2 regions of the Janibacter sp. FSL W8-0316 genome follow, and region 2 is predicted to be linked to the other one. Evidence: predicted binding sites of a transcription regulator. Region 2 holds the regulator's gene; the other holds the start of a gene.
The links. The regulator LexA, encoded in region 2, represses DNA repair genes until DNA is damaged. The targets are predictions, from matches to a motif close to TCGAACANNTGTTCGA.
Positions count from the first base shown of each region.

Region 1 (7,493 bases), 760 kb from region 2:
CGGGCTCACGGACGAGGTCGGACAGGCGGGCGTCGCGGCCGGAGAGGAGCATCGCCACGCCACCGGGGTGGGCGTTGGTCAGGTCGACGACGTGGGGATCGCGGGTCGGCCAGATGAGAGTGTTGGGGCCGCCGAGCTCCATCAGCTCGCGGCGCAGGGAGGAGACGTCGGCCGGCGCCTGGGCAGGGGTCGTCGGCACAGGAGTCACGACGCCAACGCTAACAACCGGAGCGGCGCCCCAGCGGGACCAACAGCCCGAGCAGCAGCGCCGCGCCGCCGGCGAGCAGCCCGAGCGCGGGATAGCCCCACCAGCCGACGACGACGCCCGCCAGGGCTCCCCCGCCACCACCGGCGAGGCCCATCGCGACGTCCGACAGTCCCTGGGCCGCAGGCCGCTGACGCAGTGGCACGGCGGCCGTCAGCAGGGTCGAGCCGGCGATGAGGGTGCAGGACCAGCCCATGCCGAGCAGCACCAGCGCCGCCGTCAGGCGAAGGGAGTGCCCGCTCGCGGTCGACGCGGCGAGCAGGCTCGCGGTGAGCAGCACCCCCGCACCGACCGCGATGACCGCCCGGGAGCCCCAGCGGTCGACGGCCCAACCGGTGAGTGGTGAGAAGGCGTACATCCCGACGACGTGGAGGGAGATGACCAGACCGATGATCTCGAGGCCGGCGTGGCCGTGCCGCATGTGCAGCGGGGTCATGATCATCACCGACACCATGACGACGTGACCGAGCGCCATGGCGACCACGCCCATGAGGGCGTCGGGTCGGGTGCGGATCACCGCCCAGCCGCGGGTCGCCTCCCCTTCGAGCCCGGCCGTCGGGTCCGGCTCGTCGTGGTCGACCTGCAGGCTGCGGGCGGTCAGGAGCGGGTCCGGCCGCAGCGCGGCCGTGAGGACGAGGGCGGCCAGGGCGATACCCACGAGCGAGAGGACGTAGGGCCCGACGAGCGCCGGCAGGTGTAGCTGGCGGGCGACCCACTGCCCCGGACCGGTGAGGTTGGGGCCGGCCACCGCCCCGATCGTCGTCGCCCAGACGACGACCGACAGGTGGCGGCCACGGTGCGCGTCGTCGGCCAGGTCCGTCGCGGCGAACCTCGCCTGCGAGTTCGCCGCCGTCGCCCCGCCGAAGAGGAGGAACCCAACGAGCAGCACCGCGAAGGAGCCCACCACCGAGGCGGCCACGATGAGTAGCCCGCCGAAGATCGCCATGAGGTACCCCGTGGTCAGGCCGGGGCGCCTCCCCTTCGCGGCCATGACCCGCGCGACGACGAGGGCGGCGAGCGCGCCACCCAGCGTCTGGGCGGTCCCGCCGAGGCCGGCCCAGGTCTCGCTGCCCGACACGTCGGCCGCGAGCAGGGCCCCGACCGCGGCGCCGGCGCTCACCCCCACGCCCCCGAGGACCTGCGACCCGGCGAGGGTGGTGACGGTGCGCCGCTGCAGGGCCGGGATGCTCACCGAAGGGAGTATGGCGCGTACCCTGTCCCGTGGCGTGGTCGCCTCACCGCACCGCGCCGGGCCTCCGTAGCTCAGGGGAAGAGCACTTCTCTCCTAAAGAAGGTGTCGCTGGTTCGAATCCAGCCGGGGGCGCCCAGCACCTACGCCGCGTCGAGCAGCGCCAGCAGCCGGGCCTCGAGCGCCGAGGGCTGCCCCACCACCGGCCGTCGCTCGCGTCGACCGAGGCCGAGCAGCGGTGGCGCGAGGCAGCGGACGTCACCCGCAGCGGGGGTCGTCAACCTCACCTCGTGCGACCCGCCTCCGGGGTCGAGCCCGGTCGAGATCACCTCGGCCCGCCAGCCGGGGGCCTCCTTGTCGAGGTTGTGCCGCTGGCAGACGCCCATGCCGTTGCTCGCGGAGGTCTCGCCGCCCCGGGCGACCGGGCGGACGTGGTCGACCTCGCGCACCGGCGCATCACACCACGGCACCCGGCAGGTCGCGTCGCGCAGCTCGATCAGCCGCCTCAGCCGCCCGGCGAAGATCCGCTGCCTCGAGTCGACGGCCACGAGATCGCGCCCGGCGGGCGCCGTCCAGAGCCGCCGCAACCAGAGCGCCGTCTCGCCGTCTCGGTCATCGCCCGCGTCGAGCAGTCGCAGGACGTGCTCGCGGGCGAGGTCACCGGCGAGCGCGCCGTGGCCCGGCACCTCGACCTCGTCGTCGGCGCCGCCAGCGCCGGCGCCGGCGCCCGAGCGCCCGCCCGGAAGGAGCACGCCCTCGCGCATCACGAGCCCGATCTCGACCGGCTGGGGCTGACCGGGCGCCCGCCCGGAGAGCAGCTCGAGCGCCGTGTCGGCCATCCACGCACCGCGACCCCGCGGGTCGGCGGCGGCAGCCGCATCGGCCTGCGGGTCACCGGTCGCCACGTGCCGCGCCTGCTCGGCCGCGCGCAGCGCGACGTGGGCGCCGACGACGTCGACGAGCGGCCCGAGGATCGACAGCCAGGCCATGCCGTCAGGCGCCGGGCGGACCGACACGTGCCGCGAGGCGGCGGCCCGACGCCGCCGCTCGACGACCGACTCCTGGTCGAGGTCGACGCACGCCCGGTGCGCCGCGGCAGCCAGCGCCCGGTCACCGAGGTCGCGCAACCCACCCGCCAGCCGGCGGTCGGCCTCGCGCCGGTGCTCCGGCGACAGGCAGGCCGTCTCGCGGACGACGATCGTCGCCCGCCACTCGCTGATCTCACCCGCGGTGAGCGCGGCCATCGTGCCGGGCAGCTCGTGGACGAGCGCCCGCGCGGCGCCGACGTGACGGTCGGCCTGACCCGGCGAGCACCGCCGCGCCAGCGCCACCTCGCTGCGGGTGGCCCGGCGTCGCAACGAGGCCTCGCGGCGGGAGATCTCCTCGGCGGCGGCCATCTCGGCCACCCGCGTGTCACGCTCCTCGACGAAGCGCGCGGTGGCGCGGGCCTGCGCGGCGGCCGCGGCCCCCTTCGTCATCTCGAGGAGGGCGACGACCTCGAGCAGCTCGACCTCGGTCAGCCCGTCGACGCCGGTGGCGGACACCTCGGCAAGGACGGTGCGCAGGCGCCCCGGGACCGTGGTCCCACTGACCTGATCGGTGATCGACTGCTGTGTCATGGCGCCTCCCCTCGCCCCTCCAGTATCGAACATGTGTTCGAAGAGTTCAAGAGGGTGGGCCGAGATTTCTTCGGGAGCTGCCGAGCCGGGCACCTACGGCACCGCGAGGACGCGCGTGCACCCCGGCCTCGGGGCGCCGGTCACCTGCCGTTAAACTGGCCTCCCGTCCCCGGACCCGTGAGAGGCCCTCGTGACCCTGCTGCTGCTTGCGCACTTCGCGGCGGCAGCAGTTGCGCCCGGCCTCGCCAAGTTCCTCAACCGACGCGCCTTCCTCGTCCTGGCCCTCGTGCCCGCCGCGGCCTTCGCCTGGCTCCTCGCCCAGACCGGCGACGTGACCGCCGGCCGGTCGATCGTCGAGGACATCGCCTGGGTCCCCTCGCTCGGCATGGACTTCGCGCTGCGGCTCGGCACCCTCCAGTGGCTCCTCGGGCTGCTCGTCACCGGCGTCGGTGCCCTCGCCCTGCTCTACTGCGCCTGGTACTTCAAGCCCGACGACCCCAGCCTGTGGCGCTTCACGGGCGTCTTCACCGCCTTCGCGGGCGCCATGCTCGGCCTCGTCCTCGCCGACAACCTGCTCGCGCTCTACATCTTCTGGGAGCTGACGACGGTCTTCTCCTACACGCTCATCGGGCACAACCCGGTGCGCTCGGCCAACCGCCGCTCCGCCACCCAGGCCCTGCTCGTCACGACCTTCGGCGGCCTGGCGATGCTCATCGGCACGGTGATCATCGGCGAGACGAGCAGCTACACGATCAGCGAGATGCTCGCCTCGCCGCCCCCGGCCGGCGCCCTGACGACGACGGCCGCCCTCCTCGTCCTCGTCGGCGCCCTCACCAAGTCGGCGCAGGTGCCCTTCCACTTCTGGCTGCCCGGCGCCATGGCCGCCCCGACCCCGGTGAGCGCCTACCTGCACGCAGCCTCGATGGTCAAGGCCGGCATCTACCTCATCCTGCTGCTCGAGCCGATCTTCGCGGACGTGCCCGGGTGGCGTCCGGTCCTGCTCGTCCTCGGCCTGTGGACGATGATCCTCGGTGGCTGGCGGGCCCTGCGTCAGGACGACATCAAGCTCCTCCTCGCCTACGGCACGGTGAGCCAGCTGGGCTTCATGACCGTCCTCGCGGGCGTCGGCACCCAGGCCGCCGGGCTGGCCGCCCTGGCCCTCGTCCTCTCCCACGCCCTCTTCAAGTCGGTGCTCTTCTTCAGCGTCGGCATCATCGACAAAGGGACCGGCACCCGCGACCTGACGCAGCTGCACGGCCTCGGGCGCACCGCACCGGTCCTCGCCGCCGCCGCAACCCTGTCCGCCGCCTCGATGGCCGGCCTGCCGCCCCTCGTCGGCTTCGTCGCCAAGGAGTCGGCGCTCACCGCCGTCATCGAGTCCGCCCACGGCCCCCTGTCGACGACCACCGGCTGGCTGGCCGTCGCCGGCCTCGTCACCGGGTCCGTGCTCACGGTCGCCTACTCCGCGCGGTTCGTCTGGGGTGCCTTCGCGACGAAGGGGGCGACCGGCGCCGCCCCGAGCCCCACCCCCTTCGCCGCCCCCCACGCGCTGCTCATCGCGCCGGTCCTGCTGTCGCTCACGACCCTGGCGTCCGGCTTCTTCGGTGACCCGCTCACCGAGCTCTTCCGCCCCTACACCGAGACGCTGCCGGGCGCCGAGCCCGAGCACCTCGCGCTGTGGCACGGCCTCACCCCGGCGCTCGGGCTGACCGTCGTGGCCATCGTCGCCGGCCTCCTGCTCTTCGTGGGGCGGGCCCCCTTCGCCCGGGTCCAGGCCGCGCTGCCCGAGGTGGTCAACGCCGAGCGCGTCTACCAGCGCTTCATGAAGGCCCTCGACCGCTTCGCCGTCGAGGTCACCGCCCTCGCCCAGGGCGGCTCGCTGCCGACCTACCTCGGCACGATCTTCCTCGTCGTCATCCTCCTGCCGGGCGTCGTCGCCGCCACCGCCCTGCCGGGCACCGAGGTCCGGCTGTGGGACACCTTCAGCCAGGCGGCCGTCGGGCTCTTCGTCATCGCCGCGGCGATCCTCGCCGTGCGCGGTCGCAACCGCCTCCAGTCGGTGATGTTCGTCGGCCTCACCGGCTACGGGCTCGCGCTGCTCTTCCACCTGCACGGGGCGCCCGACCTCGCCCTGACCCAGGTGCTCGTCGAGACCTTCTCCCTCGTGCTCTTCGTTCTCGTGCTGCGCATGCTCCCGCAGGACTTCCGCCGCCGCCCCCGCTCCGGCCGCCGCTCGCGCCGCCGGCTGTGGCGCCTCGCCCTCGCCGGGACCATGGGCGCGGCGATCTCCACCCTCACGGTCGTCGCGGCCAATGCCCGCATCCACGAGCCGATCAGCAAGGCCTTCCCCGAGCAGGCTTACGACTTCGGCCACGGACAAAATGTCGTCAACGTGACCCTCGTCGACATCCGCGCCTGGGACACCCTCGGCGAGATCTCGGTCCTCGTCGCGGCCGCGACCGGCATCGCCAGCCTGGTCTTCGTGCGCACCCAGGACGTCGAGCGCTCGTGGACCCGCCGGCGCAACCAGGGCCCGGTCACCGCGTCGATCCCCCGCGAGCGCCGCTCGGTCATCCTCGAGACCGCCACCCGGCTGGTCTTCCACGTGATGATCGCGCTCTCGCTCTACCTCCTCTTCTCCGGGCACAACCAGCCCGGCGGTGGCTTCGCCGGTGGCCTCGTCCTCGGTCTGGCGCTGCTCGTGCGCTACCTCGCCGGCGGTCGCGCCGAGCTCGACCGCGCCGCCCCGGTGAGCGCCGGTCTCGTCCTCGGGGCCGGTCTGGCCGTCGCGGCGATCTCCGCGCTCGCGCCGCTCGCCTTCGGCGGCACCGTCCTGCAGTCGGCGGTCGTGCAGTTCGACGTCCCCGTCTGGGGTCACGTCAAGCTCGTCACCGCGATGTTCTTCGACATCGGCGTCTACCTCATCGTCATCGGGCTCGCGCTCGACGTCGTTCGCTCGCTCGGTGCGGGTGTCGACAAGCAGGCCGAAGAGGACGGGGCCACCGCATGAACGCCGTCGCCCCCAACCTCAGCCTCGTCGTCGTCGCCGGCTTCCTCATCGCGACCGGCGTCTACCTGCTCCTCGAGCGAGCGCTCACCCGCCTGCTCCTCGGCATCGTCCTGGCGTCCAACGGCGTCGCCACGCTCTACCTCGTCGTCTCCGGACCGGCGAAGGGAGCCCCCTTCGTCGGTGCACGACCGGCCGACGAGATGAGCGACGCGCTCCCCCAGGCAATGGTGCTCACCGCGATCGTCATCGCCCTGGCCTCGGTCGGCTTCGTCCTCTCCCTCGCCTACCGCCAGTGGCGGATCACCGGCAGCGACGACGTCCCCGACGACGCCGAGGACGAGCTGATCAAGCGCCTCGCCGAACGCGACGAGGTCTCCAGCACCTACGACGACGACACCCAGTCCACGACCGAGGCCGAAGAGGAGGACGCGACCGCATGACCGTGGCCAACCTCCTGCCCATGCCGGTGCTGCTGCCGCTGCTCGGCGCCGCCCTCACCCTCGTCGCGCGCCGCCACCCCCGCGCGCAGGTCGCCATCAGCATCGCCGTGCTCGCCGCCAGCCTCGCCGTCGCCGCCACCCTCATGTGGTCCACCCACCACGACGGACCCATCGCGCTGTGGCTCGGGGCGTGGTCCGAGCCCTTGGGCATCGCGCTCGTCGCCGATCGGCTCTCGGCCCTCATGCTGCTCATCAGCTCCTTCGTCATCCTCGTCGTGCTCGTCTTCGCCATCGGGCAGGGCGTCGCCGACGGCGACGAGGACTCGCCGCTCGCGATCTACTTCCCGACCTATCTCGTGCTCTCGGCCGGCGTGTCCAATGCCTTCCTCGCCGGCGACCTGTTCAACCTCTTCGTCAGCTTCGAGATGCTGCTCTTCGCGAGCTTCGTCCTGCTGACCCTCGGCGGCAGCGGCACCCGGATCCGGGCGGGGACGACCTACGTCATCGTCTCGATGGTCTCCTCCTTCCTCTTCCTGTCGGCGATCGCCGGGGTCTACGCCGCGACCGGCACGGTCAACTTGGCGCAGCTCTCCCTTCGCCTGCCCGAGATCGACCCGACGGTCTCGCTGGCGCTGCAGCTGATGCTCCTCACCGTCTTCGGCATCAAGGCGGCCGTCTTCCCGATGTCGGCGTGGCTGCCCGACTCCTACCCGTCGGCGCCGGTGCCGGTCTCGGCCGTCTTCGCCGGACTGCTCACCAAGGTCGGCGTCTACGCGATCGTGCGCACCCAGTTCCTGCTCTTCCCCGAGTCACCGCTGCACCACCTGATCATGGGGGCCGGCCTGCTGACGATGATCATCGGCATCCTCGGGGCAGTCGCCCAGCCGGGGATCAAGCGGATGCTCTCCTTCACCCTCGTCAGCCACATCGGCTACATGCTCTTCGGCATCGGGCTGGCGAGCGAGTCCGG
Region 1 covers NZ_JBBOQX010000001.1:2,666,282-2,673,774, reverse strand. The annotation lists gene NYE39_RS13160 (DUF4011 domain-containing protein) at 1-208, opposite strand, end outside; gene NYE39_RS13155 (MFS transporter) at 219-1,457, opposite strand; tRNA gene NYE39_RS13150 (tRNA-Arg) at 1,518-1,589, shown strand; gene NYE39_RS13145 (HNH endonuclease signature motif containing protein) at 1,598-3,073, opposite strand; gene NYE39_RS13140 (Na+/H+ antiporter subunit A) at 3,264-6,083, shown strand; gene NYE39_RS13135 (Na(+)/H(+) antiporter subunit C) at 6,080-6,523, shown strand; gene NYE39_RS13130 (Na+/H+ antiporter subunit D) at 6,520-7,493, shown strand, end outside.
Region 1: the regulator LexA is predicted to act here: its motif matches at 3,099-3,114, upstream of NYE39_RS13145 (HNH endonuclease signature motif containing protein).

Region 2 (7,493 bases):
GTCGTGCTCACCGAGCCGATCGTGCGGGCGGGGCGCGGCTCGGGGGACGAGGGCGGCGAGGCGCCCCAGCAGGTCCTGCTGCGCGTGCGGCTGGAGTCGGTGACCGCTCGCGGTGTGACGACCCGGGTCGACGCGCCCGTCTACGTCCGTGCGCAGGCGGAGTGGTCGCAGGTGGGCTGGCACGACCGGATCACCCTGTCCGGCAAGCTCGCTCCCGCCGACCTCGCCGACCCCGAGGTCGCCCTGCTCAGCCCGCGCGGGCCGCCGGCTCCGGTGGGTGATCGCTCGCTCGTGCGCCGGGCCGCAGAGCACCTGCGGGCGGGTCTGCGGCAGGCCGTCGAGCCACTGCCGGCGGATGCCCGGGGCCTGCTGCCGGCGCTCGTCATCGGCGACACCTCGATGACGCCCGAGGACCTCACCGACGACATGCTCGTCACCGGCATGTCGCACCTGTCTGCGGTCAGCGGGTCCAACGTCGCGGTCGTCCTGGCGGCGCTCGTCGGCGCCTGCCGGGCTGCCGGCCTGCCCCGGCGCTGGAGACCTTGGGTGGCCGGGGCCGGGCTGGCCTTCTTCGTCGTGCTCGCCCGCCCGGAGCCGAGCGTCATCCGCGCGGCGACCATGGGGGCGATCGGCCTGCTCGGCATGAGCACCGACCGGCGCGGCGCGGGCACCCCCGCGCTGTGCGCGGCCGTGCTCGCCCTGCTGGCCTTCGACCCGTGGCTGGCCCGCTCCTACGGATTCGTCCTGTCGACCCTCGCGACGCTCGGGCTGCTGCTCCTCGTGCGCCCGTGGTCGGCGGCGATCAACGCGCACCTGCCCCGGCGCCTGCACCTCATCGGTCCCGCGGTCGCGATCCCGGTCGCCGCGCAGCTCGTGTGCGGTCCCGTCGTCGTCCTGCTGCAGGGAGACGTGAGCATCGTGGCCGTCGCCGCCAACCTCGTGGCGGCCCCCTTCGTCGCCCCGGCGACGGTCCTCGGGGTGAGCGCCGCCCTCGTCGCCGTGGTGAGCGCGACCCTGGCCGGGCTCGTCGCCTGGTGCGGGGCCCCCTTCGCCCTCGCCATCGCGTGGACGGCCCGGGTGAGCGCCGACGTCCCCGGCGGCGCGATGCCCTGGCCCGACGGGCCACCGGGTGCGGTCCTGCTGACGGTCGTCACGACGCTCGTCGTCCTCGGTGGGCCGTGGGCGATCCGACGGACCCGGGCCAGTCCGCTCATCGCCCTCGGGCTCGTCGTCGTGGTCGTGGCGGGGGCGGTGCCCACGCGCAGCTTCGCGTGGCCGCCGTCCGGGTGGCGGGTCGTCGCCTGCGACGTGGGGCAGGGCGACGGGCTCGTCCTCGCGTCCGGACCGGGGCGCGCGGTACTCGTCGACGTCGGACCGGAGGACGGGGGCATCGACGGCTGCCTGCGACGACTCGGCGTGGGCACGCTCGACGCGGTCGTGCTGACGCACTTCCACGACGACCACGTCGGCGACCTGGCCGCCGCGATCGACGGGCGGGCGGTCGGTCAGGTCATCGTCTCCCCGGTGGAGGACCCGCAGTGGGCGGTGCGTCGGGTCCACGAGATCGCGGGGGAGCGGGGTGTCCCGGTGCGCACGGCGCGGGCCGGCGAGCGGTGGCGGATCGGCGCGGTCACCGCGACGACCTGGTGGCCGTCGCGGACGATGGCCGGCGGGTCCGCGGCCAACAACGGCAGCATCGTCCTGCACGTCGAGGTGGGGGAGGTGAGTGCCCTGCTCCTCGGCGACATCGAGCGCGAGGCCGGTGGGGCGATTCGGCTCGCGCTGCGGCGCGACCCCGCGATGGCGGCCGCGGCGACCGACCTCGACGTCGTCAAGATGCCGCACCACGGGTCGAGCAACCTCGACCTCGGGCTGATGGACGCGGTGGCCGCACCGATCGCACTCGTCAGCGTGGGGGCGGACAACACCTACGGTCACCCCACGCCGACCGCCTTGGCGTGGGCGGGGCGGCACGGGGCCCGTGTGCTGCGCACCGACCGCCACGGTGACGTCGCGGTCCTCGACGGGCCGACGGTGGTGACGGCGCGTTAGCCGGTGGCGGCGCGGTGGTCTAGGCCGCGCCCGAGAGGCGCGCCGAGGCCGTGAGCGCTTCGAGCGTGGTCGCGACCGCCGGCACCTTGAGCAGGTCGTCGGTCGTCACGACGTGAATGCGCCGACGGGTCTGCGGGTCGAGAGGGCGGATCACGACGTCGTCGTTGGAGGTCGCGGCCCGGATGAGGTCGGGGATCAGCGCGACGCCGAGGCCGGCGGCGACGAAACCCTGCACCGCGACGTAGTCCTCGGTCTCGAAGGCGACCTTGGGGGCGAAGCCTGCGTCGTGGGCGATCTTGAGCAGGTGTCCCCGGCAGCGCGCGCAGCCGGCGATCCACTCGTCGTCGGTGAGGTCGGTCATCGAGACGACCTCCTGACCGGCGAGCGGGTGGTGGCGCGGCAGGGCCACACGCACCTCCTCGTCGAGCAGCGGGTGCACGACGAAGCCCTCGAGGTCCTCACCCCGGGCCAGGTCGCTGCCGTCGTAGGAGAAGGCGACGGCGAGGTCGACCTCGCCGGCGCGCAGCGCGGCGAGCGACTCCGGGGGCTCGGCCTCGGTGAACTGGACGGACAGGTCGGGGTGCTCGGCACGCACCGCGGCCAGCGCACGGGGGACGAGCGTGACCGACGACGAGGGGAAGGCCATGAGGCGCACCCGTCCGGACCGCAACCCGGCGATGGCAGCGACCTCCTCCTCGGCGGCGTCGAGCGCGGCGAGGACCGGGGTGGCGTGGCGGGCCAGGACGGCCCCGGCCTCGGTGAGCCGGACGGAGCGACCGACCTTTTCGACGAGGACGGTGCCGGTGCGCTGCTCGAGGCGCTTGACCATCTGCGAGACCGCCGGCTGCGAGTAACCGAGCGCGAGGGCAGCGGCGGTGAAGCTGCCCTCCTCGGCGATGGCCCGCATCACGCGCAGCCCAGCGGCGTCGATCATGCGCCCATGGTAGGTCGTGGAGCCTCAGTCGGTGGACGAGCCCGAGCCGACGGGCCGCAGCGCCGACTGGACGACCACGCCGTCGCCGTACTTCGCGTCCAGGGCGCGCTGGATCGAGCCGTCGTCGTAGGTGACGAAGAGCTCGACGCAGCCCGAGCCGGGGTAGCCGGACAGCGCACCCGGCGGCAGGGAGTCCTCGTCCCGCCAGATCTCGTCGTGGATGCGCTCGGCGTCGTCGCACGTGGTCCGTGGGGCGGGACCGGCGGTGGTGTCGGGGCGCGCCTCGTCAGCGGCCGGCTCCGTGAGCGTCAATGTCGTGCCGTCCCAGGTGCCCGTCACCCGCACAGGCTGCGCCCACTTCACGCCGCTCGCTTCGTCCGAGGTGACGTCCGACCACTGGAACCCCTCGAGCCGCGGACCGTCGCACTGCGGCGGCAGCGACTCCTGGACGCCGCCGAGGCAGGCTCGCGGACCATCGTCCTTCTCGATGACCATCGCCAGGGCCGTGACCTCTCCCTTCGCCGCCGGTACCGACGTCGGCATGGCCATCGACAGGGAGGAGCTCGGGGACGTCGATCGCGGATCGGCCGTGGTCTGAGCGCACGCGGCGAGCAGCCCGGTGGCGGCGACGAGTGACACGGCACGAAGGGGGAGTCGCACGACGGGTCCTTCCGGCGGCGGGTGGTGGTGACCATCCTCGTGGACTGCGACGTCGGCCGGGGGCGGCTGGTTCCACCGGTCTGTCGCGCCGACCTACGATCGGTCCATGGCAGATGCGTCCGAGGCGGTCACGGAGCAGATTGCAGCCGTGCTGTGCGCTGGCCCGGCGCTCGTGCTCACCGGCGCGGGCATGTCCACCGACAGCGGCATCCCCGACTACCGCGGGCCAGACGGCACCCGCCGGGTGACGCCGATGCACCTGTCCGAGTTCGTCGGGAGCAGCCAGGCGCGGCAGCGCTACTGGGCACGCAGCTTCGTCGGCTGGAGACGCTTCCACGCGGCCCGGCCCAATGCAGCGCACCACCTCGTGACCCGACTGCAGGAGCTCGGCGCGGTCGGACCGCTCATCACGCAGAATGTCGACGGCCTGCACCAGGCCGCCGGCACGCGCGATGTCGTCGAGCTGCACGGCAACCTCGTCGAGGTCGTCTGCCTGACGTGCGGCGCACGCATCGACCGGCCGACGCTCGACGCGCGGATGGCTGCGCAGAACCCCGGCTTCGACGTCGACAGCGACGAGATCCGGCCCGACGGCGACGTGCGCCTGGACGCGGTCGACGTCGAGCGCTTCGTCGCGCCGGCGTGCGATCAGTGCGGTGCGGACACACTCAAGCCAGACGTCGTCTTCTTCGGCGGGGCGGTCGCCAAGCCGCTCGTCCAGCACTGCTTCGACCTCGTGGACGCGGCGCCGAGCCTGCTCGTCCTCGGCAGCTCGCTGCAGGTGATGTCGGGGCTGCGCTTCGTCCGGCACGCGGCCAGGCGCGGGATCCCGGTCTCGCTCATCACCCGGGGGCCGACCCGGGGCGACGACCTCGTCGACCATCGCGTCGACGGGGAGCTGGGGGACTCCCTTCGCTCCCTCGTCGACCTCGTGGAGGTGGAGGTCAGAGGCGCCGCAGCACCGCGGTGACCTTGCCGAGGATCGTCGCGTGGTCGCCGTCGATGGGGTCGAAGGCGGGGTTGTGGGGGAGCAGCCACACGTGGCCGTCCTTGCGCTTGAAGGTCTTGACCGTGGCCTCGTTGTCGAGCATCGCGGCGACGATGTCGCCGTTGTCGGCGCTCGGCTGCTGCCGCACCACGACCCAGTCGCCGTCGCAGATCGCCGCGTCGATCATCGAGTCGCCGACGACCTTGAGCAGGAAGAGCGAGCCCTCGCCGACGATCTGCTTGGGCAGCGGGAAGACGTCGTCGACGACCTCCTCGGCGGTGATCGGGACGCCGGCGGCGATCTGGCCCAGGACGGGGACATAGCTCGCCTCGGGGTGCTCGTCGCCGGAGCCGGTCGGGTCGACGACCTCGTCGTCGGCGCTCGCGCCACCACGCATGCCGGCCATGTCGGCGACCGCGGCGGGCTCGGTCGGCGTCGGCTCGCCGTCGGGGGAGATGACCTCGATGGCGCGGGGGCGGTTGGGGTCGCGCCGCAGGTAGCCCTTGCGCTCGAGGGAGGAGAGCTGGTGGGCGACAGAGCTGGGGGAGGTCAGCCCGACGAGCTCACCGATCTCGCGCAGGCTCGGCGGGTAACCACGGGTGGCGACGGCATTGCGGATCACCTCGAGCACTTTGCGCTGGCGCACCGTCAGCCCGTCGCCGGTGTCCCGCTGCGGGAGCTGGTGGATGTTGTCCTCGTCGCCCATCTCGACCCCTTCGTCCGTCTGCCGCGACACCGTTGTCGGTGGTCGCTGGTCAACTTCTCGGTGTGACCGACAGTAGGCCGGTCGAACACGTATTTCAAACACATGTTCGAGCGTGTTGTTGATTTCTTTCGAACAGCCGTGCTAGACATCGTACAGACGTTCTATCGAACACCGGTTCGACAGAGCCGCCACGAGGAGGACCGCATGACCGCTCTCACCGCCGCCCCCGTCCGCATCGACGTGCGCCCCGGCCGGCCGGCACGCTCCCGTCACCTCGTCTCCGTGCCGACGGGTGACGCGGTCACCGACCGTGCGCCGGCCTCCCTTCGCCTGACCCGTCGTGGGCGCCTGGCCATCACGACCACGACCGTGCTCGTCGCGAGCATCGCCGGCGCGACGATGGCCTTCGGCGGCCCGGCCGCCACGCCGCAGACCGTGACGGTCGAGCCCGGGCAGACCCTGGGTCAGATCGCCGCCACCGAGCTGTCCGACGTGCCCACCCGTGAGGCCGTCACCCGCATCCAGCTGGCCAACGACCTGCCCTCGAGCCACGTGCACGCCGGTCAGACGCTGACCATCCCCGCGCCCTGAGGCGCCCCTGACTCCCGGGCTCTTCGACCCAGCCCGGGCCCGCCATCGGCCGTCTCCACAGCGCGTGGAGGCGGCCGATGTGCCGTTCGTCGACCGACCTGCCGGGGGACTTGCGTCGCGGCTCACAAGGGTTTCTAATGGTCACTACATCTAGTGGTTACACCGTTGTCATTCGTCCACATCTAGTGCACAGGATGAAGCCGGTTCTCCACAGGAAATGGGGTTTCGTCCCCAGATCTGTCCACCGCACCGTCCACAGGACGGCGTCGATCGAAGGGAGTAGGCATGCACTGCCCGTTCTGCCGGCACACCGACTCCCGGGTCATCGACAGCCGCACGACCGAGGACGGCAGCGCCATCCGGCGCCGCCGTCAGTGCCCCGAGTGCAGCAGGCGCTTCACCACCCTGGAGAGCGCCAGCCTGACCGTGACCAAGCGGTCCGGTGCGGCGGAGCCCTTCAGCCGGGCCAAGGTGCTCGCCGGTGTCCGCAAGGCCTGCCAGGGCCGACCGGTCACCGAGGACCAGCTCGCCATCCTCGCTCAGCGCGTGGAGGAGAGCATCCGCTCGCAGGGCAGCGCCGAGATCGACGCCCACGAGGTGGGCATGGCGATCCTGCCGCCGCTGCGCGAGCTCGACGAGGTCGCCTACCTGCGCTTCGCGTCGGTCTACCAGTCGTTCGACTCGCTCGAGGACTTCGAGACCGCCATCGAGCGGCTGCGCGCCGAGCACGCGCCCGCTCCCTAGACCAGACCAGCACTCCACACCGACCAGCAGCAGACCGTCACCACACGGATCGAGGAGAAGCAGCATGACCGAGACCGCCGGCAAGCCGAGCGCCCGTCGCGGGTCCCGCACCAAGGGCCTGACGATCAAGCGCATCCACACTACCGAGGGCGTCCACCCCTACGACGAGGTGACCTGGGAGAAGCGCGACGTCGTCCAGCAGAACTGGAAGACGGGTGCGACGATCTTCGAGCAGCGCGGCGTCGAGTTCCCCGACTTCTGGTCGGTCAACGCCTCGACGATCGTCACGACGAAGTACTTCCGCGGCGCGGTGGGCTCCCCGGAGCGTGAGGCCGGTCTCAAGCAGCTGATCGATCGCGTCGTCCTGACCTACGTCAAGGCGGGCAAGGAGCACGGCTACTTCGCGACGCCCGCCGACGCGGAGATCTTCGAGCACGAACTGACCTACGCGCTGCTGCACCAGATCTTCAGCTTCAACTCGCCCGTGTGGTTCAACGTCGGCACCGCGAGCCCGCAGCAGGTCAGCGCCTGCTTCATCCTCTCGGTCGACGACTCGATGGACTCGATCCTCAACTGGTACAAGGAGGAGGGCTTCATCTTCAAGGGCGGCTCCGGCGCCGGCCTCAACCTCTCCCGCATCCGCTCCTCCAAGGAGCTGCTCTCCTCCGGCGGCACCGCCTCCGGCCCGGTCTCCTTCATGCGCGGTGCCGACGCCTCCGCCGGCACCATCAAGTCCGGTGGCGCCACCCGTCGCGCGGCCAAGATGGTCGTCCTGGACGTCGACCACCCGGACATCGAGGAGTTCGTCGAGACCAAGG
Region 2 covers NZ_JBBOQX010000001.1:3,426,247-3,433,739, forward strand. The annotation lists gene NYE39_RS16760 (ComEC/Rec2 family competence protein) at 1-2,052, shown strand, start outside; gene NYE39_RS16765 (LysR family transcriptional regulator) at 2,072-2,986, opposite strand; gene NYE39_RS16770 (hypothetical protein) at 3,011-3,646, opposite strand; gene NYE39_RS16775 (NAD-dependent protein deacetylase) at 3,753-4,616, shown strand; gene lexA (transcriptional repressor LexA) at 4,591-5,340, opposite strand; gene NYE39_RS16785 (LysM peptidoglycan-binding domain-containing protein) at 5,545-5,931, shown strand; gene nrdR (transcriptional regulator NrdR) at 6,217-6,675, shown strand; gene NYE39_RS16795 (vitamin B12-dependent ribonucleotide reductase) at 6,740-7,493, shown strand, end outside.